Regions from separate parts of the Enterobacter cloacae complex sp. R_G8 genome, predicted to be linked through region 1. Evidence: predicted binding sites of a transcription regulator. Region 1 holds the regulator's gene; each other region holds the start of a gene.

Region 1 (7,163 bases):
AAATAACATTTTTGTCACGTATAGCTATTTTATCGCGAGTGGGGAAAAGTTGCATTGTAAATGGTGCTTAACCCTGCGGCAGGCAGGGTTTTGCTTAGGGCGTGAACAATTGTGCGACAAATCGATGAATTTTTTTGCACTTGCTAACGAAACAGGTTTTTAGATTGAAAAATGCTATTAACTTCTCGGGTTTTTATGGATTAGAATCGACGGGCTTTGTAAATCATACGCGGGTATTATTGATGACCTGCATTAATCAGGGGACTGCCCAGTGGCGCGGATAAATAAAATCTCGATCACGCTCTGTGCTTTACTGTTTACATCACTCTCTTTCACGCCAGCGGCAAACGCCTCTCAACAGGCGCGGCACTCTGCTGTGCAAAAAACGCATCTGGCAAAAACCACAGAACGTAAAAAAAAGACCACCAGTAAGAACGAAAAGAAAAAAACAACTGCTCAAACGAAAAAGACCGCCTCCAGCAAATCGAAATCAACATCTTCCCGCACTGCCCTCGCATCGAAACGTAAAGCCTCACAAACTGCTGCCAACCTCGTAACGGAAAAATGCACCACGCGCAAAGGGCATAAAGCCAACTGCACGAAAGTGACGAAAATTGCCGACGCGCATAAGGTTCGGGTACAGAAAGCGCAAAAAACGGCGATGAATAAGCTTATGGGGCAAATTGGCAAACCGTATCGCTGGGGTGGCACTTCTCCCCGCACCGGTTTTGACTGCAGCGGGCTGGTGTATTTCGCCTATAAAGATCTGGTGAAATTCCGCATTCCGCGCACCGCCAATGAAATGTACCACCTGCGCGACGCCGCCCCCGTTAACCGTGGCGAGCTGCAAAATGGCGATCTGGTCTTCTTCCGCACCCAGGGTCGCGGTACGGCTGATCACGTCGGCGTGTATGTGGGCAATGGGAAGTTTATTCAGTCGCCACGAAGCGGTCAGGACATTCAGATCACCTCGCTTAGCGAAGACTACTGGGTGCGTCACTACGTCGGCGCACGCCGCGTCATGACACCGAAAACCATCCGCTAAACCCTGCCCTGCCGTCACCACGGCAGGGTAAGTTCCTCTTTTGCATACCCTTTCAATTTGCTATCCTGTCCTTGTTGTCTGTGTGGTTATTGGCAACGCAAAATACAATAAGGAGAGAAGCAATGTCGTTCGAATTACCTGCACTACCGTATGCAAAAGACGCCCTGGCACCGCACATTTCTGCGGAAACCCTGGAATATCATTACGGCAAACATCACCAGACCTATGTCACCAACCTCAACAACCTGATCAAGGGCACCGATTTTGAAGGCAAAACGCTGGAAGAGATCGTCCGCAGTTCAGACGGTGGCGTATTCAACAACGCTGCTCAGGTGTGGAACCACACTTTCTACTGGCACTGCCTGGCGCCAAATGCGGGCGGCGAGCCGACCGGTGAACTGGCTGCTGCGATTAACGCCGCCTTTGGCAGCTTTGCGGAGTTCAAAGCGAAATTTACCGATGCCGCAATCAAAAACTTCGGTTCTGGCTGGACATGGCTGGTAAAAGAGGCCGATGGCAAACTGGCTATCGTCTCCACGTCTAACGCGGGTACACCACTGACCACCAGCGCGACTCCGCTGATGACCGTGGATGTCTGGGAACACGCGTACTACATTGATTACCGTAACGCGCGTCCTAACTACCTGGAGCACTTCTGGGCACTGGTTAACTGGGACTTTGTGGCGAAGAACTTCGCCGCGTAAGAGAGACGCAGAAGGGTTTCCCCTTCTGCGTTTTTTTATTCGGCAGCACAGGCCGCTTCAGGCTGTTTACGACCCGACATCATCACTAGCAGCAGGCCAAGCGCGGCAATAATGGCCCCCATCACCGGCACAAAGCTGTATCCCAGACCACCCGAAATCACAGCACCACCCGCTGCGGCACCGAGCGCATTGCCCAGATTGAACGCACCAATATTCACTGACGAGGAGAGGCCCGGCGCCTCATGCGCGACGCGCATTACGCGCATCTGCAGCGGCGGAACCACGGCAAAGGTGGCCGCCCCCCAGACGACCATCGCAATGGCCGCGCCAACTTCATTACGCGCCAGCCACGGGATGGCAACCATGATGACAATCAGCAGGGTCAGAAAACCCTTCAGCGTTCCGCTCACGGAGCGGTCAGCAAATTTCCCGCCCAGATAGTTACCAATCGAGAAGCCCACGCCAATCAGCACCAGCATCGCGGTGATAAAGATCGGCGTCGCGTGAGTGATGTCATGCAGCACCGGCGAAATATAGGTGTAAAGGGTAAACATCGCCCCGGCACCCAGCACGGTAGTAAGCAGCGCCGAGAGCACCTGCGGGCGCATCAGTACCGACAGCTCTTTACGTACCTCAGGCCGCTCACCAGCGCTGCCTTTCGGCAGGGAGAAGAACAACGCCACCATCGCGACAACGCCCAGTACGGCGGTTGCCAGGAACGACATACGCCAGCCAATGACCTCTCCCAGCCAGGTCGCCGCAGGAACACCGCCAATGTTGGCGATGGTCAGGCCCATAAACATGGTTGCCACGGCACTCGCCTGCTTGTGTTTGGGCACCACGCTTGCGGCAACCACCGACCCCAGCCCAAAGAAGGCACCGTGGTTAAGGCTGGTCAGAATGCGGGACAGCATCAGTGTGGTGTAATCCGGCGAAATGGCGGAGAGCACATTGCCGAGGGTAAAGATAGCCATCAGGAAAATCAGCGCGTTACGGCGAGCGCGGTGGGAAAGCAACAGCGTCATCAGCGGAGCACCAACCATTACGCCAATGGCATAGGCGCTGATTAACATCCCGGCTGCAGGGATAGAGACGTCCACACCGCGGGCGATAACCGGTAAGAGCCCCATAGGGGAGAATTCAGTAGTGCCAATCCCAAAAGCGCCAATCGCCAGGGCCAGCAGGGGAAAATTGATTTTCATGCGTCAACTCCGGATGCCGTGTCAGGTCGTGACACAGAACAAAGAAGGCGAAAGCATGACATTAATCACAAAAAATGAGAAGTTAACAAATTGGCAAAAGATTTTTGCCGGAGATGTAACAATCAGGGGAAGCGGGAGAGAGCGAACGCCCCCTCCGCGTAAATCAGTGCAGTGCAGCCGTCAGACCCGCGGCAACAATCAGCGCCAGCACAATAATGGTGGTGAACAGCGAAAACTTCAGATCGGAACTCATCAATTTTTCTCCTTTTAATCCCCCCACGAAAAGTGAGCTTGCTCATTTTTACACAATTTACGTCAAAAATCTTCCCGGATTTAAACGGATAACCACTTTAGCTCTTCCCCTTTTCATCAAGATAGGACAAAATTCCACGCTAAATTTATTAGCGTACCGGCCATTGACCCCCTCCTGACGTCCCGTGTCGTTTTCCTGGCGTGCCGCAATTCAAGATTGCGTGATAAGGGTGAGAGAAGGCAAACGTTTACCTTCAAGGTTTTCAGGAGTTTAGGATATGGTCTGGAGTGACATTTAATGGCAACAATTAAAGACGTAGCAAAACGCGCAAACGTTTCCACTACAACCGTATCACATGTAATTAACAAAACCCGCTTCGTGGCGGAAGAGACGCGCAACGCCGTCTGGGCGGCAATCAAAGAGCTGCACTACTCGCCGAGTGCCGTTGCGCGCAGTCTTAAAGTTAATCACACCAAATCTATTGGTTTGCTGGCGACCAGCAGTGAAGCGGCCTATTTTGCCGAAATCATCGAAGCGGTTGAGAAAAACTGCTTCCAGAAAGGCTATACCCTGATCCTCGGCAACGCGTGGAACAACATTGAAAAACAGCGCGCCTATCTGTCGATGATGGCGCAAAAACGCGTGGATGGCCTGCTGGTGATGTGCTCCGAGTATCCGGAGTCCGTGCTTTCCATGCTGGAAGAGTATCGTCATATCCCAATGGTGGTGATGGACTGGGGCGAAGCGCGCGCCGACTTTACCGACTCCGTCATCGATAACGCCTTTGAAGGCGGTTATATGGCGGGCCGCTATCTGATTGAACGCGGTCACCGTGAAATTGGCGTGATCCCGGGGCCGCTTGAGCGCAACACCGGTGCTGGCCGTCTGGCCGGATTTATGAAGGCGATGGAAGAAGCGCTGATCACCGTGCCGGAAAACTGGATCGTGCAGGGCGACTTTGAGCCGGAATCGGGCTACCGCGCCATGCAGCAGATCGTTTCCCAGCCGCATCGTCCAACGGCGGTGTTCTGCGGCGGGGATATCATGGCGATGGGGGCCCTGTGTGCGGCCGATGAGCTGGGCCTGCGCGTGCCGCAGGATATTTCCGTGATCGGCTATGACAACGTGCGCAACGCGCGCTTCTTTACCCCAGCGCTGACCACCATTCACCAGCCGAAAGACTCCCTGGGTGAAACGGCCTTCAATATGCTGATGGACAGGATCGTCAACAAACGTGAAGAGTCGCAGTCGATTGAAGTCCACCCGCGTCTTATCGAACGCCGTTCCGTTGCGGATGGTCCGTTCCGCGACTACCGTCGTTAATCACTGTACGGAGCCAGTTACGCTGGCTCCCGTAACCATTCCCGGTTAAGCGTTTCGCTGTCTCCCAGGTAATCCAGTAACCACGCCATGGCGGGCGACACGTCATTTTGTTGCCACGTCAGGCAGCAGGCTGCATCCGGGAACGGATTCTCCAGCGTCAGTTCGACCCATTCACCGGTATCGATTCTCGGCTTAGCGAAATGCACGGGCACCATCGCGACACACAGCCCGGCACTGAGGCAGGTCGCGGAGGACTCCCAGTCCGGCGCCACCACCCGCCGCTGATTATCCAGAAGCCAGGTAATACGTTTTGGCAACGAGCGCGAGGTATCTTCCAGCACCAGCGACGGCCAGTTGCGCAGCGTGTCGTCACTCAGCGGCCCCTCCATGGCAGCCAGGGGATGATCGCTTGCCACCACACATTTCCAGCTCAACATGCCCATATCACGAAACGCATAGCGTCCCCCGACGGGGATCGCCTGGGTCGCCCCAATCGCCATCTCTGCCCTGCCGTCCGCCAGCGCGTCCCAGACGCCGTTGAACACCTCCTGCGAGACGCGAAGTTCAACGTCTGAAAAATGACGATAGAAATCCACAATCATCTGCCGGGTGCGCTCGGGTTTGACGATGTTATCCACGGCAATGGAGAGATGCCCGCGCCAGCCGTTGGCGATCTGCTGACACTGTTCACGGGTGATCTGCATTTTTTTGATAACAGAACGCCCTTCTTTCAAAAACCACGCCCCTGCCGGCGTTAATTCCACATCGCGATGACGTCGTTCAAACAGCGGCACAGCCAGCCACTCTTCGAGCTGACGTACCGTGTAGCTTATCGCGGAGGGAACGCGGTGTAGCTCCTGTGCGGCACCGCTGAAACTGCCGTTTCGTGCGACAGCATCGACAACTTCAAGAGAATAATCTGACCACATTTTCTGCCTGCAAAAAATTTGAATGCACTAGCCAAATATTAGCGTTTCACAACCCGCTTTGCACTCCCTACACTCTGCGCCAGTGTCTACCTGCCTCCTCAAGGAGAATAAAACAATGCAACCCAGGAATGGATTTTTAGTCTGGCTCGGCGGTTTGAGCGTGCTGGGCTTTTTGGCCACCGATATGTACCTGCCCGCGTTTGCGGCGATGCAGGCAGATTTACAAACCCCTGCTGCGGCCATCAGCGCCAGCCTGAGTTTGTTCCTCGCGGGCTTTGCCATTGCACAGTTGCTCTGGGGCCCGCTCTCCGATCGCTTTGGGCGTAAACCGGTGCTGTTACTGGGCCTGGGCATTTTTGCCGTCGGCTGTCTGGGAATGTTATGGGTACGCGATGCGACCTGGCTGCTGGTGCTGCGCTTTGTGCAAGCCGTCGGCGTCTGTGCGGCAGCGGTGACCTGGCAGGCCCTTGTTACCGACTACTACCCGGCCAACCGCACCAACCGCATTTTCGCCACCATTATGCCCCTGGTAGGGCTTTCACCTGCCCTCGCTCCCCTGCTGGGCAGCTGGATCCTGGTGCATTTCGAGTGGCAGGCTATCTTCGCCACGCTGTTTGCCATCACGCTGGTACTGATGCTGCCGGCGTTTGCCCTCAAGCCCGCGCATAAAAAAGAGGCGCATGCCGACGCCAAACCGATCACGTTCCTCTCCCTGCTGAGCGCCAAAGCGTATCGTGGTAATGTCCTGGTCTATGCCGCCTGCTCGGCGAGCTTCTTCGCCTGGCTCACTGGCTCGCCGTTTATTCTGCACGATATGGGATACAGCCCGGCCGCCATTGGCCTGAGCTATGTCCCGCAGACCATCGCCTTCCTGCTGGGCGGATACGGCTGCCGTGCGGCACTGCAGAAATGGGAAGGCCAGCAGATGCTGCCATGGCTGCTGGTGCTCTTTGCTCTGAGTGTGATCGCCACCTGGGCTGTCGGTTTTATTCCGGGCGTCGGCCTGGTAGAGATATTGATTCCGTTCTGCGTGATGGCAGTGGCTAACGGCGCCATTTACCCTATCGTGGTGGCACAGGCGTTACGTCCTTTCCCGCAGGCGACAGGTCGTGCCGCTGCCCTGCAAAATACCCTGCAGCTGGGTCTGTGCTTCCTGGCAAGCCTGGTGGTTTCAGCGCTGATTGCCACGCCGCTGTTGACCACCACCAGCGTGATGCTGGCGACTGTTGTGCTGGCCGTGATGGGATATCGCGTGCAATCAGCCGCACAACGTGAGCTTGATAGCCCCACGCAGCCGGAAACGTCGCATGCGTAGTCACTGCGGAAAATATGTGACATTTCAGTGATTAGGTTGCTAAGAATTTTCTATTGAATCACCAAATTTTGAGGCCTATACTAAATTTGGTTCGATTAAATACGATAAATATTAAGTGTTAACGGGAGCCGGAGTGCTCCCGTTTTACCATGGAAGGCATTTCGGCAAGGGATATCTCCCTTCCTCTGTTCTACGTCGGATACTAGCCTCGCGGTATTTACCGTGAGATTTCTCACAAACCATAAAAAGCGTCTACGCTGTTTGAAGGTTCTGATCACAGTAAGGTGATGGAGAAGCTATGAGTTCATCGTGTATAGAAGAAGTCAGCGTTCCGGACGATAACTGGTCCCGGATCGTCAGTGAACTGTTAGGTCGTGCAGGCATCACTATCA
Region 2 (7,163 bases), 1.5 Mb from region 1:
TTTGTTGGTCACGGCTCAAGTCCCCACGCGATTGCATAGCTAGTAAGAAAAATCGGCGCAATTCTAACAGTCCAGGCAAACGTTTGCGAGCCTATTCTCGGCGCGAGGATCTTTTTTTCTGTGACACCTCAGGTGGCGCGCAAACTTGACTCCGTTCACGAAAATGAAACCGGTTTCGGCGATCTGCTTGCAAGCGGTTTAGCGAATGAACATCATGAAACTGAAACCGGTTTCAGTTTCATTCAGGAGGGATGAACGTCATGAACATCGCCGCATTTGATATCGGTGGCACTGCGTTAAAAATGGGGATTGTGACAGCGCAGGGCGAGCTGCTGCAGACGGACAAGGCCGCCATTAAGAACAGCGATGGCGACGCTATCCTGTCGCAGATGCTGAACTGGGTGGCGGCGCATCCCGGGCTTGAGGGGATCGCCATCAGCGCGCCGGGGTATGTCAATCCGCATACCGGGTTTATTGCGATGGGCGGGGCCATTCGCCGCTTCGACCAGTTCGCGATGAAAGGCTGGCTTGAGACGCAGACGGGTTTACCGGTCACCGTGGAGAATGACGCCAACTGCGTGCTGCTGGCGGAACGCTGGCAGGGCAAGGCAACAGAGATGGACAGCTTTCTGGTGCTAACCATCGGCACCGGGATCGGCGGGGCGATTTTCTGCAACGGCAGGCTGGTTCACGGGGCGCGTTTTCGCGCCGGAGAGTTCGGCTACATGCTCACGGAAAGGGCTGACTCACGGCGCGTGGCCCGCCACTCCATGAATGAAAACTGCACATTACGCACGCTTCGCAAGCGCTATGCCGACTTTCACGGTCTGACGCTTGAGGACGTTACAGGTGAAGCCATTTTTGATGGTTATGACGCAGGCGACGCGGTGTGTCGCCGCCTGGTTGATGATTTTCTTAACGGCATTGCGACAGGGCTCTACAACCTGGCGAATGTGTTCGATCCGCAGACCATTTTCATTGGCGGCGGTATCGCGGAGCGGCCCGGATTTATGGATCTGCTTCGCACTCATCTTGCGTGGTTTGGCATCGCGGACATCGCCGATGTCGTCAGCCACGGCAACCGGGCCGGTCTTGTCGGTGCGGTTTACCACTTCAGACAGCAGTATCCGTCAGCAATCAGCAACATCGAATGAGGGAAAGAGTATGTCAGGATTTAAAGCAGGTTTTATGTGGGGCGGCGCGGTGGCCGCGCACCAGCTTGAAGGTGGCTGGAAAGAGGGCGGTAAAGGGGTGAGCGTCGCCGATGTCATGACCGCTGGCGCCCACGGCGTGCCGCGTGAAATCACCGACGGCGTGCTGCCTGGGAAAAACTACCCGAACCACGAAGCCATCGATTTTTACCATCGCTATAAGGAAGACATCAAACTCTTTGCGGAGATGGGGTTCAAATGCTTCCGTACCTCCATTGCCTGGACGCGTATTTTCCCGAAAGGGGACGAGCTGGAGCCAAACGAAGCAGGCCTGAAGTTCTATGATGACCTGTTCGACGAGTGTCTGAAACACGGGATTGAGCCGGTTATCACCCTGTCGCATTTCGAGATGCCGTTTCATCTGGTCACCGAGTACGGCGGCTGGCGCAACCGTAAGCTGATCGACTTCTTTGTCCGCTTTGCCAAAGCGGTCTTCCAGCGCTATCAGCATAAAGTGAAGTACTGGATGACCTTTAACGAGATCAACAACCAGGCTAACTTCCACGAAGATTTTGCGCCGTTTACCAACTCCGGGCTGAAATATGCGCCGGGTGAAGACCGTGAGCCGGTGATGTTCCAGGCCGCGCACTACGAGCTGGTGGCCAGCGCGCTGGCGGTGAAAGCCGGGCGCGAGATTAATCCTTCCCTGCAGATCGGCTGCATGATTGCCATGTGCCCCATTTATCCGCTGACCTGTGCGCCTGACGACATCATGATGGCGATGAACGCGATGCATCGTCGCTACTGGTTCACCGACGTTCACGTGCGCGGCAAGTATCCGCAGCATCTGCTTAACTACTTTGCGCGTCGTGGTTTCACGCTGGACATTACCGAAGAAGACAAAGCGGCGCTGACGCAGGGCTGCGTGGATTACATCGGCTTTAGCTATTATATGTCCTTCGCCACCAAAGCGACGGCAGATAACCCGGAATTGGATTACGATGAAAGCAAGAGTCTGGTCTCCAACCCGTACGTGCAGAAATCTGACTGGGGGTGGCAGATTGACCCGGTTGGCCTGCGCTACTCCCTGAACTGGTTCTGGGATCACTATCAGCTGCCGCTGTTCATTGTTGAGAACGGCTTCGGTGCCATCGACGTGCAGGAGCAGGACGGCACGGTGAACGACCAGTACCGCATTGATTATCTCTCGGCGCACATCCGCGAGATGAAGAAAGCGGTGGTGGAAGATGGCGTGGATCTGATGGGATACACCCCGTGGGGCTGTATCGATCTCGTTTCTGCCGGCACCGGCGAGATGAAGAAACGCTACGGGTTTATCTTTGTTGATAAAGATAATGAAGGGAACGGCACGCTGAACCGCAGCAAGAAAAAGTCATTTGACTGGTATAAGCAGGTGATTGCGAGTAACGGCGAGCAGCTATAATTGCCCGGTGGCGCTGCGCTTACCGGGCCTACGGGATTTGTAGGCCGGGCAAGCGTTAGCGCCACCCGGCAGAACCCCGCATCCAAGCCGGAGTCTCGCCTCCGGTTTTTTGTCTCTAAATCACTTTGCTTGATATACGTCAAGCAAGATGGGTATGGCCTAATCCGAAAAAAGCGGTATAATCCCGCGATTTTTTTGCGGACGCCACCTCAGAGGAGAAAGAGAATGAAGATTGTGGAAGTGAAACACCCACTCGTTAAACACAAGTTGGGCCTGATGCGTGAGCATGACATCAGCACGAAGCGTTTTCGCGAACTGGCATCTGAAGTCGGCAGCCTGCTGACCTACGAAGCGACCTCTGACCTCGAAACGGAAAAAGTGACCATCGAAGGCTGGAACGGCCCGGTGCAGGTTGAGCAGATCAAAGGTAAGAAAATTACCGTGGTGCCGATCCTGCGTGCCGGTCTCGGCATGATGGAAGGCGTGCTGGAACACGTACCGAGCGCGCGCATCAGCGTGGTGGGGATCTACCGTAATGAAGAGACCCTGGAGCCGGTTCCGTACTTCCAGAAGCTGGTGTCTAACATCGACGAGCGTATGGCGCTGGTGGTTGACCCGATGCTGGCGACCGGCGGCTCAATGATTGCCACCATCGACCTGCTGAAAAAAGCAGGCTGCAGCAGCATCAAAGTGCTGGTGCTGGTTGCGGCACCGGAAGGGATCGCGGCGCTGGAAAAAGCACACCCGGATGTGGAGCTGTACACCGCGTCTGTCGACCAGGGGCTCAACGAGCACGGGTACATTATCCCGGGGCTGGGCGATGCCGGCGATAAGATCTTTGGTACGAAATAATCGAATAACGATAAATAAGCCGACTTTGAGAGTCGGCTTTTTTTTGAATAAAACACACATAACTAACCATCTCAGAGGAAAACACTATGACGCGCCGTGCTATCGGGGTGAGTGAAAGACCGCCGCTTTTACAGACTATCCCGCTTAGTTTGCAGCACCTGTTCGCTATGTTTGGCGCAACCGTGCTGGTGCCAATCCTGTTTCACATTAACCCGGCTACCGTGTTGCTGTTCAATGGTATCGGGACGCTGCTGTACCTCTTTATCTGTAAAGGCAAAATCCCGGCGTATCTGGGGTCGAGCTTTGCTTTTATCTCGCCGGTGTTGCTGCTGCTACCCCTGGGGTATGAAGTGGCGCTGGGCGGCTTTATCATGTGCGGCGTGCTGTTCTGCCTGGTCTCTTTCATTGTGAAGAAGGCCGGTACCGGCTGGCTGGACGTGATGTTCCCACCTGCGGCGATGGGGGCCATCGTTGCCGTCATCGGTCTGGAGCTGGCAGGCGTGGCGGCGAATATGGCTGGTCTGCTGCCTGCTGATGGGCAGTCGCCGGACTCCAAAACCATCATCATCTCACTGGTGACGCTGGGCGTGACGGTATTTGGCTCCGTGCTGTTCCGCGGTTTTATGGCGATTATCCCGATCCTGATCGGCGTGCTGGCGGGTTATGCACTCTCCTTCGTGATGGGCGTTGTCGATACCACCCCAATCGCTCAGGCGCACTGGTTTGCCCTGCCAACCTTCTATACGCCACGCTTTGAATGGTTTGCCATCTTCACTATTCTGCCTGCCGCGCTGGTGGTTATCGCTGAACACGTTGGCCACCTTGTGGTGACGGCGAACATCGTCAAACGTGACCTGATCCGCGACCCGGGTCTGCACCGCTCGATGTTTGCAAACGGCTTCTCGACGATCATCTCCGGTTTCTTTGGCTCAACGCCAAACACCACTTACGGTGAGAATATTGGCGTCATGGCGATCACCCGCGTTTACAGTACCTGGGTTATCGGCGGCGCGGCCATCATCGCAATCCTGCTCTCCTGCGTGGGTAAACTGGCAGCAGCGATCCAGATCATCCCGGTTCCGGTGATGGGCGGCGTGTCTCTGCTGCTGTACGGCGTAATTGGCGCATCCGGTATTCGCGTGCTGATTGAGTCCAAAGTGGACTACAGCAAAGCGCAGAACCTGATCCTGACTTCCGTTATCCTGATCATCGGTGTGAGCGGCGCGAAGGTTCACATCGGCGCGGCCGAGCTGAAAGGCATGGCGCTGGCGACCATCGTTGGTGTGGGCCTGAGCCTGATTTTCAAGCTGATTTCCGTGATCCGTCCGGAAGAGGTGGTACTGGACGCCGACGAAAGCGAAAAAGCGTCACACTGATCGTAAAGCCGGGTGAGGGATCGCCCGGTTCTCTCCTGGCAGGTTCCGTGCTAAACTCCGTTCCGATTTTATGTAAGATCTGGTTGAGGTACTTCTGAACGGACCGGCACAGCTCTCTCTGCCACTCTATCTCCCTGACGACGAAACTTTCGCGAGTTTCTGGCCGGGTGATAACCCCTCTTTACTGGCTGCACTCCAGAATGTGCTGCGCCAGGATCACAGCGGATACATCTATATCTGGTCACGCGAAGGCGCGGGGCGCAGTCACCTGTTGCATGCCGCCTGTGCGGAGCTTTCTGCGCGGGGGGATGCGGTAGGCTATGTACCGCTGGATAAACGTACCTGGTTTGTGCCTGACGTGCTGGAGGGAATGGAACATCTCTCCCTGGTCTGCATCGATAATATCGAATGCGTGGCGGGGGATGAGCCATGGGAAATGGCGATCTTTAACCTCTATAACCGTATCCTGGAATCGGGCAAAACCCGGCTGCTGATCACCGGCGATCGTCCGCCGCGCCAGCTTAATCTGGGGCTGCCGGATCTTGCTTCCCGTCTCGACTGGGGGCAAATTTACAAGCTGCAGCCGCTGTCAGATGAAGACAAACTCCAGGCGTTGCAGTTGCGCGCCAGACTGCGCGGATTTGAACTGCCGGAAGACGTGGGGCGTTTCCTGCTCAAGCGTCTGGATCGGGAGATGCGCACGCTGTTTGACACGCTCGATCAGCTCGATCGCGCCTCCATTACTGCCCAGCGTAAGCTCACCATTCCGTTTGTGAAAGATATTCTGAAGCTTTGAGGTTGTTTGCCCGGTGGCGCAGCCGCCACCCGGCTAGAGATCTCCCATCAAGTGCTCCACCAGCAGCGGAATCGGCCTCCCTGAGGCCACGCTTCTGCCACCCTCACGCCACAGCGCTGTACCGCTAATGTCCAGATGCGCCCACGGGATTGTCGGCGGGCAGAAGTGATGCAGCAGCCACGCTGCCGAGGCGCTGATTGCCGCATTGTTGGGCGGCGTATTGCAGAGATCGGCGATGGCGCTGTCAGTCTGCTTTTTCAGCCGCGCATTCAGCGGCAGGGACCATACTTCATCTCCACTCTGTTTTCCTGCCTGCGTCAGCGCCTGGCGCAGCGGTTCATCCTGGGTCATCAACCCGCTCAGTTCATATCCCAGCGCTTTGACCACCGCACCCGTCAGCGTTGCCATATCGATAATATAGCGCGCCTGCGGATGGCGCTGGCTGGCCCAGGCGATAGCGTCTGCCAGCACCAGCCGGCCTTCTGCATCGGTATTGTTGATTTCAACCGTGGTGCCGTTGCAGGCTCTGGCTACCGTGCCAGGCTGCATGGCGTCCGGGCCGATGGCGTTTTCTGCCAGCGCCAGCACGCCCATGAGGCGCACGGGGAGCGCCAGCTCTGCAACGGTCAGCATCAGCCCCAGCACATTCGCCGCGCCGCACATGTCATATTTCATGGTGTACATGCCCGCGCCGTCTTTGAGCCACAGGCCGCCGGTATCGAAGGTAATGCCTTTACCTACATAGCAGCGCACCGGGCCGTCAGAAACACCGTCATAGTGAATAGCCAGCAGTCGTGGCGGGCAGGAGGCGCCTTTGCCAACGGCGTGAAGCAGCCCCAGACCCTGTTCAACGATCTGCTTGTCATCCAGCACGTCACAGCGCAGGGCAGGGAAAGCCGCGCACAGCGTCTGCGCCTCCTGCACCATAAACTGCGGCGTGCAGCGGTCGGAGGGGATATCGGCCAGACGGCGTGCGGCGACCATTCCACGGCTAATGGCGAGCTGCTGGCGGAAGATAACGTCCAGCCGCGCCTGCTGTTCTGGCAGGCAGAGGGCGGTAACGTGCTCAACGCGCAAAGTGACATCGTCCGCTTTCTTCAGCTGCAGATCGCTAAGCCTGTGCGACTGATTAAAAAGAAAACGCAGGAGCTGTTGCAGCACAACGTCGTCAATGTGGGTGACATCCAGCACTACGTCGGTGCTGACGGGCGTCGCCAGCAGCGGGCGGAGGGCGGTGAGTAATCCTTCAGTCAGCCCGTCATGCCAGAGTGCATCCGGCACCAGGGTGATGCGTGCAAAGGGCGCACAGCCAAATCGGGTGTCGGCAACGGCGTCCTGTCCGCGCATTTCCGCAATCAGCGGAGTGTCCGGCAGCAGCGGGCACGCGCTGCGGGCGATGAGATGGCTGTGTGGAGTTGCCTCTGAAAGGTCCGTTATTAGCTGATACGTCATCATTATTACTCCTCAATCGGGGCGCGGATCCGTGCGGCATAGGCCTGCATCCATTCATCATCCACCGCCTGATAGTGCGTTTTTTCCCGCAG
Region 3 (7,163 bases), 960 kb from region 1:
TGACCGATTTTTACCAACGTCAGGGTCGAACCGTTCCACCTTTGAACGTTGATTAATATTAATAATGAGGGAATTTGAATGAGCTTTTTTATTTCTGATGCGGTAGCGGCAACAGGTGCTCCAGCGCAGGGCAGCCCGATGTCTCTGATTCTGATGCTGGTTGTGTTCGGTCTGATCTTCTACTTCATGATCCTGCGCCCACAGCAGAAGCGTACCAAAGAGCACAAAAAGCTGATGGACTCCATCGCGAAAGGTGATGAAGTCCTGACTAACGGTGGTCTGGTCGGTCGCGTAACCAAAGTGGCTGAAAGTGGCTACATTGCTATCGCCCTGAACGACACCACTGAAGTGGTTATCAAACGTGACTTCGTAGCTGCCGTTCTGCCGAAAGGCACCATGAAGGCGCTGTAATCCCAACTTTTCCCAAAGGGAACTGCCGTGTTAAACCGTTATCCTTTGTGGAAGTACATCATGCTGGTCGTCGTGATTCTCGTCGGCCTGCTGTACGCGCTTCCCAACCTGTATGGTGAGGATCCGGCTGTTCAAATCACTGGCGCGCGCGGTGTCGCCGCCAGTGAGCAAACGCTGATCCAGGTCCAGAAAACGTTACAAGAAGAAAAAATTACCGCTAAGTCTGTGGCTCTGGAAGAGGGCGCAATTCTTGCTCGCTTCGACACCACCGACACGCAGCTCCGCGCTCGCGAAGCGCTGATGGGCGTGCTGGGTGATAAATACGTCGTGGCGCTTAACCTTGCTCCTGCAACCCCGCGTTGGCTGGCTGCGCTGAACGCAGAGCCAATGAAACTCGGTCTTGACCTCCGTGGCGGCGTTCACTTCCTGATGGAAGTGGATATGGATACCGCGCTGGGCAAACTGCAGGAACAGAATATCGATAGCCTGCGCAGCGATTTGCGTGAAAAAGGCATCGCGTATACTACTGTTCGTAAAGAAGATAACTACGGTATGAGCATCACGTTCCGTGACAGTGCGGCGCGCGATCAGGCTGTAGATTACCTGACCCAACGTCACCGTGACCTGGTGATCACCGCTCAGGGCAGCAACCAGCTGCGTGCGGTGATGACCGATGCCCGTCTCAAAGAAGCGCGTGAATATGCCGTTCAGCAGAACATCAACATTCTGCGCAACCGTGTAAACCAACTGGGCGTGGCTGAGCCGCTGGTGCAGCGTCAGGGTGCTGACCGTATCGTTGTGGAACTGCCGGGTATTCAGGACACCGCACGTGCGAAAGAGATTCTGGGTGCCACTGCAACGCTGGAATTCCGTCTGGTGAATACCAACGTTGACCAGTCTGCTGCCGCGTCTGGCCGTATTCCGGGTGACTCGGAAGTGAAAGAGACCCGCGAAGGTCAGCCTGTTGTGCTGTACAAACGCGTGATCCTGACCGGTGACCATATCACCGACTCCACCTCCAGCCAGGACGAGTACAACCAGCCGCAGGTTAACATCTCGCTGGACAGCGCGGGTGGTAACATCATGTCTAACTTCACTAAGGACAACATCGGCAAACCGATGGCGACCCTGTTCGTGGAGTACAAAGACAGCGGTAAGAAAGACGCTAACGGCCGTGCGGTGCTGGTGAAAGAGGAAGAGGTGATTAACATCGCCAATATCCAGTCTCGTCTGGGTAACAGCTTCCGTATTACCGGTATCAACAACCCGAACGAAGCGCGTCAGCTCTCTCTGCTGCTGCGTGCCGGTGCGCTGATTGCGCCAATTCAGATTGTTGAAGAACGTACCATTGGTCCAACTCTGGGTATGCAGAACATCAAACAGGGTCTGGAAGCGTGTCTGGCCGGTCTGGTGGTCTCTATCATCTTCATGATCTTCTTCTATAAGAAGTTTGGTCTGATTGCGACCAGTGCGTTGATTGCGAACCTGGTGCTGATTATCGGCATCATGTCCCTGCTGCCGGGGGCGACGCTGACCATGCCGGGGATTGCCGGTATCGTTCTGACCCTTGCGGTGGCGGTCGACGCCAACGTACTGATAAACGAGCGTATCAAAGAAGAGTTGAGCAACGGTCGCTCTGTTCAGCAGGCGATTGACGAAGGCTATAAAGGCGCGTTCAGCTCCATCTTCGATGCGAACGTAACAACACTGATCAAGGTTCTTATCCTGTATGCAGTGGGGACTGGCGCAATCAAAGGCTTTGCGATTACCACCGGTATCGGTGTTGCAACGTCGATGTTTACTGCTATTGTCGGCACCCGTGCCATCGTGAACCTGCTGTACGGCGGCAAGCGCGTCAAAAAGCTGTCTATCTGAGGAGTGCGTTGTGGCACAGGAATATACTGTTGAACAATTGAACCACGGCCGTAAAGTCTGGGACTTTATGCGCTGGGACTACTGGGCCTTCGGCATTTCAGGTTTACTGCTGATTCTGTCCATCGTCGTTATGGGCGTAAAAGGCTTTAACTGGGGTCTGGATTTCACCGGTGGTACGGTGATTGAAATCACCCTGGAAAAACCGGTCGATATGGACCAGATGCGTCAATCACTGCAGAAAGCGGGCTTTGAAGAGCCGCTGCTGCAGAACTTCGGCAGCAGCCGCGACATCATGGTGCGTATGCCGCCGGTACACGATGCCAACGGCAGCCAGGAGCTGGGCAGCAAGGTTGTTAGCGTAATTAACGAAACAACCAGCCAGAACGCCACGGTTAAGCGTATTGAGTTCGTCGGCCCGAGCGTGGGTGCGGACCTGGCGCAAACCGGTGCGATGGCGCTGCTGGTGGCGCTGATCTCCATCCTGGTGTACGTCGGTTTCCGCTTTGAGTGGCGACTGGCGGCGGGTGTGGTTATCGCACTGGCCCACGACGTGGTGATCACCATGGGCGTACTGTCTCTGTTCCACATTGAGATTGACCTGACGATTGTGGCATCCCTGATGTCCGTTATCGGTTACTCACTGAACGACAGTATCGTGGTATCTGACCGTATTCGTGAAAACTTCCGTAAGATCCGTCGCGGTACGCCGTACGAAATCTTTAACGTGTCGTTGACCCAGACGCTGCACCGTACCTTGATCACATCCGGTACCACCTTGATGGTGATCCTGATGCTGTATCTCTTCGGTGGTCCGGTGCTGGAAGGCTTCTCGCTGACCATGCTGATCGGTGTCTCTATCGGTACCGCGTCGTCAATCTACGTTGCGTCCGCTCTGGCACTGAAACTCGGCATGAAGCGCGAGCACTTGCTCCAGCAGAAAGTCGAGAAAGAAGGGGCGGATCAGCCGTCCATTCTGCCGTAAGACGTTTTGCGCGTTATCGAAATCCCGGTCTGTTGACCGGGATTTTTTTTATCTGCTCCTGACAAAACACTCCTGACAAAACACTCCTGACAGTATGCTGTCAGGAGCCCTGTCGTAGACTCCTGTTGAACCCAAACAAGAGTCAGGAGGATGTATGAAAAGTGTGATTAACTGGTTTGAAATTCCGGTCGCGGATATGGATCGCGCCATCAAATTTTATGAGCCGGTGATGCAGGTTTCACTGAAGCGCGAGAAAATGGACTGCGCCGAGCTGGCGGTATTCCCGCATGAAGATCCAGCCACCGGCGGCGCGCTGGCAAAATTTGAGGGGATTATTCCCTCAGTGCAGGGGGCCATCATCTACCTGCATACTGACAATCTGACCGCCACGCTCGATCGCATTGCTTCTGCGGGCGGTGAGTGCGTGTTTGGCCCGCTGGAGTTACCACGCGGTATTGGTACTATTGCTTTGTTTACCGACAGCGAAGGTAATCGCGTCGGCCTTCATCAACCCGCCTGAGAGCATAAGTAAAAATGACCCGACGCGCTGACCGTTTGTTTCAGATAGTACAGATCCTGCGGGGCAGACGTCTGACAACGGCAGCGCATCTGGCGGACCGGCTGGGCGTTTCTGAGCGTACGGTATACCGCGATATCCGCGACCTGTCGCTTTCCGGCGTGCCGGTAGAGGGCGAGGCGGGAAGTGGGTACCGGCTGATGTCGGGATTTGACCTGCCACCGCTGATGCTGACAAACAAGGAGTCTGAGGCGCTGATCGTGGCGATTCGCCTGCTTACCACCTGGGGCGGGGAATCCCTGTCGCGCGAACTGGAGTCGGCACAGGAGAAAGTACTCGCGATCCTGCCCGAAGAGAGTCGCCGAAAGGCAGAGCAGACGCGGATCTACGCCCCGGATTTTGGCATGAAAAGCCACTCCCGCAGTGATTTTGATGTCATTCACCAGGCGATATCGACCCAGCGCGTGCTGGTGCTGCATTATCGTGACGAAGCCGGGCAATTTTCAACGCGCGAAGTTCAGCCGCTGGGGCTGTTTTTCTGGGGAGAACGCTGGCTACTGGCGGCGTGGTGTGAACTGCGCGATGATTATCGCTGCTTCCGTCTCGACAGATGTCTCAAAATTGTGCTCACGGAACGGCGCTTTAGTGAGAGTGCGGACCGATCGCTGGCGGATTTTTTGCGCAAGGTGAAGCAGTAAAAAGCCAGGTGGCGAGGTAAAAGCAAAACGGCAACGTCTGTTGCCGTTTTTTGTGTTTGTTCCCTCTCCCCGTGGGAGAGGGACAGGGTGAGGGCATCAGCCCGCACAGGTTTTGTAGGCCGGGTAAGCGTCAGCGCCACCCGGCAACAACCACACGATTAGAAGTTGTAACCCACAACCAGGTAACCACCCCAACCGGTAGAACGGACGTGTTCGTTCATCCATACCAGTTTAGCGTCGTCGTTCCACTGGCCGCCGTTGTGCCAGTAACGCGCAACAACAGAGTAATGCCAGTGATCGTAGTTCAGCGCCAGAATGTGGCTGGAGGCAATGGAGTCGTTGGTACGCTGCTTAATACCGTTCTCAGCGTAACCGCTCTTATCGCCCAGATCTGAACCCCAGTCAAAGTTGGTGAAGCCGATATAGCTCAGGTTACCGCCCCACAGCTGGGTGATTGGCACAAAGTATTTCACTTTGAAACGGTAGCCATCCCATTCGTTCTCGTTTTCAGCGCCGTAGTTCTGCCATTGATACTTAGCGTACACGTTCAGAGACAGGCTCATTGGCAGGCCCGTGTCGATGTCGGTACCCAGACCCATATACCAGGTGCTCTGGCGACCGGACTTGTTGCGGCCCATGTCGTAGATATAGTTGTTCGCGAAATACCACTCTTTGAACGGACCAAACGCCAGGCTGGTACCAGTCAGTTTATCAATAGAGAAGCGCGGTTCGATCTCCATGAACAGTGGGGAACCGTGGTTCCAGATACCTTTCGCCTGGGTGTTACCGCCGAAGAAGACCGGTGCATCCATATAACCGTAGAAATCAAACCAGTCTTTCTTGGCGAACGCTTCGTACTCCAGGTAGGTATCGTTGCGGATCTGTGGTCCGAAACGGGTGTGGTAGCTGCCGACCACGTTAACGCTCTGGTGCCACCAGTCGGAGAGGTATTGTGGTTTATCGTTTTCCGCTGCGTTAACAGTGAAAGAGGAGGAAAGTGCCAGCACGGCGCCGGCTGCGAGTAATGTTTTTTTCATAATCATGCCACTGATTGAAATTCCCTTCCGGGAGTGAAAAATGCGCGAATTGCGTTTCTAAATATTTCGTGTTTCTGCGGAGCCTATTATAGGAATCCTTGCTCACAAAAATATGTGTTGTTTCACATATCTCTCACACGCGTAATCGATTGCGTTCACGTTTGCGTACTTTAAACGGCCGGGATTGTAGCGGCAATCATTTATGTTGCCAATCCATACGAAATGTAAATGTTAGCGGAGTGACATTTCACTCCGCTCAAAAGGAGGGGATTACTGCGCGGCGGGTTGAATGTCGTGAATGCGGATAAAGCCTAACTGTTCAGGAGTAAGTCCGGTTAACTGAAGCGGAATATCCACATCACTGGGTGCTAAAACACTGGCCGGGGCGGTGAAGAGCTGATTCTTCACGTTAACCTCCTGGTAATTCTCGGTGGTGCCCTGGATCTGGCCCCACTCGACGGTGCCGCTAAAGGCTGGCAGCGGATCGTTGGACTCACCCTGAATGCGTAATGTTGCGCGAGTACCATCCGCATTTGCCGCCACATTCACCAGCGACATTTTTAACGTGCCAACCTGGCTGTTGAGACGGGCAGGGGTGTTGGCCCCCGGCAGCAAATACACCCCGCTGGTGGATTTTGCATTCAGCGCGTTTTGCTGGGTGATCTTCACGGTCTCTTTGTTCAGTTTGTCCATCGCCGTATTGAGCGTATTCACGCTCTGTTTCATCTGGCGGACTTCGGTTTGCTGTGCACAGGCGCTAAGGGTGAAGAGGCTCCCCACCAGCAGAATTTTCAGGTAACGTCTTGTCATTGCGTTTAATTCCTTGAAATAACGGATCACCGTAATGGTAGCCAGCAACGTCCCGACAGACATAGATCCTTTGTCTCAAAAAGCTCTTCCTTTGTTGTCAGGCCAGATCAGGGTAAAATGAAAGTCAGTTAACCAGATAACAGGGATACCGTATGCATTGCCCATTCTGCTCCGCTGTGGATACCAAAGTCATCGATTCTCGTCTTGTGGGCGAAGGGTCTTCCGTACGCCGCCGTCGGCAGTGTCTGGTATGCAACGAGCGTTTTACGACCTTTGAGGTGGCAGAGCTGGTCATGCCGCGCGTGGTAAAAAGTAACGACGTGCGCGAGCCGTTTAACGAAGAGAAACTGCGCAGCGGAATGCTCAAGGCGCTGGAAAAACGCCCCGTCAGCGCGGATGACGTCGAAATGGCGTTAAACCACATTAAATCTTACCTTCGTGGTCTGGGCGAACGTGAAGTGCCCAGCAAGATGATCGGCAATCTGGTGATGGAGCAGTTGAAAAAGCTCGATAAGGTCGCCTATATCCGCTTCGCCTCTGTTTACCGCAGTTTCGAAGATATCAAAGAGTTTGGCGAAGAGATCGCCCGCTTACAGGATTGAGTCCATGCAGGATGAGATGTACATGGCGCGCGCCATGAAGCTGGCGCAGCGCGGTCGATTTACCACCCATCCCAACCCCAATGTCGGGTGCGTCATTGTGAAAGATGGCGAGATCGTGGGCGAAGGTTTCCACTACCGCGCAGGCGAGCCTCATGCCGAGGTGCATGCCCTGCGTATGGCGGGCGAAAAGGCACGCGGGGCTACGGCCTACGTGACGCTTGAGCCGTGCAG

Evidence for each region. Region 1 encodes PurR, which represses purine synthesis genes. Its sites were predicted from a motif close to CANGCAAACGTTTGCNTG; they were not measured.
Region 2: upp (uracil phosphoribosyltransferase) is a predicted target of PurR. The motif match lies at 2,641-2,658, and genes of this name have one in related genera.
Region 3: NQ842_RS19160 (nucleoside-specific channel-forming protein Tsx) is a predicted target of PurR. The motif match lies at 5,659-5,676, and genes of this name have one in related genera.

Annotation. Positions count from the first base shown of each region.
Region 1 covers NZ_CP102246.1:3,061,250-3,068,412, forward strand. The annotation lists gene NQ842_RS14475 (C40 family peptidase) at 272-1,045, shown strand; gene sodB (superoxide dismutase [Fe]) at 1,168-1,749, shown strand; gene NQ842_RS14485 (MFS transporter) at 1,785-2,951, opposite strand; gene NQ842_RS14490 (YnhF family membrane protein) at 3,115-3,204, opposite strand; gene purR (HTH-type transcriptional repressor PurR) at 3,502-4,527, shown strand; gene punR (DNA-binding transcriptional activator PunR) at 4,545-5,456, opposite strand; gene punC (purine nucleoside transporter PunC) at 5,572-6,771, shown strand; gene cfa (cyclopropane fatty acyl phospholipid synthase) at 7,070-7,163, shown strand, end outside.
Region 2 covers NZ_CP102246.1:1,525,582-1,532,744, forward strand. The annotation lists gene purM (phosphoribosylformylglycinamidine cyclo-ligase) at 1-12, opposite strand, end outside; gene bglK (beta-glucoside kinase BglK) at 261-1,154, shown strand; gene NQ842_RS07290 (6-phospho-beta-glucosidase) at 1,165-2,595, shown strand; gene upp (uracil phosphoribosyltransferase) at 2,821-3,447, shown strand; gene uraA (uracil permease) at 3,534-4,823, shown strand; gene NQ842_RS07305 (DnaA inactivator Hda) at 4,918-5,619, shown strand; gene NQ842_RS07310 (M17 family metallopeptidase) at 5,653-7,074, opposite strand; gene NQ842_RS07315 (N(4)-(beta-N-acetylglucosaminyl)-L-asparaginase) at 7,077-7,163, opposite strand, start outside.
Region 3 covers NZ_CP102246.1:4,025,709-4,032,871, reverse strand. The annotation lists gene tgt (tRNA guanosine(34) transglycosylase Tgt) at 1-56, shown strand, start outside; gene yajC (preprotein translocase subunit YajC) at 79-411, shown strand; gene secD (protein translocase subunit SecD) at 439-2,286, shown strand; gene secF (protein translocase subunit SecF) at 2,297-3,268, shown strand; gene NQ842_RS19170 (VOC family protein) at 3,423-3,788, shown strand; gene NQ842_RS19165 (YafY family protein) at 3,803-4,483, shown strand; gene NQ842_RS19160 (nucleoside-specific channel-forming protein Tsx) at 4,642-5,520, opposite strand; gene NQ842_RS19155 (DUF3251 domain-containing protein) at 5,791-6,330, opposite strand; gene nrdR (transcriptional regulator NrdR) at 6,483-6,932, shown strand; gene ribD (bifunctional diaminohydroxyphosphoribosylaminopyrimidine deaminase/5-amino-6-(5-phosphoribosylamino)uracil reductase RibD) at 6,937-7,163, shown strand, end outside.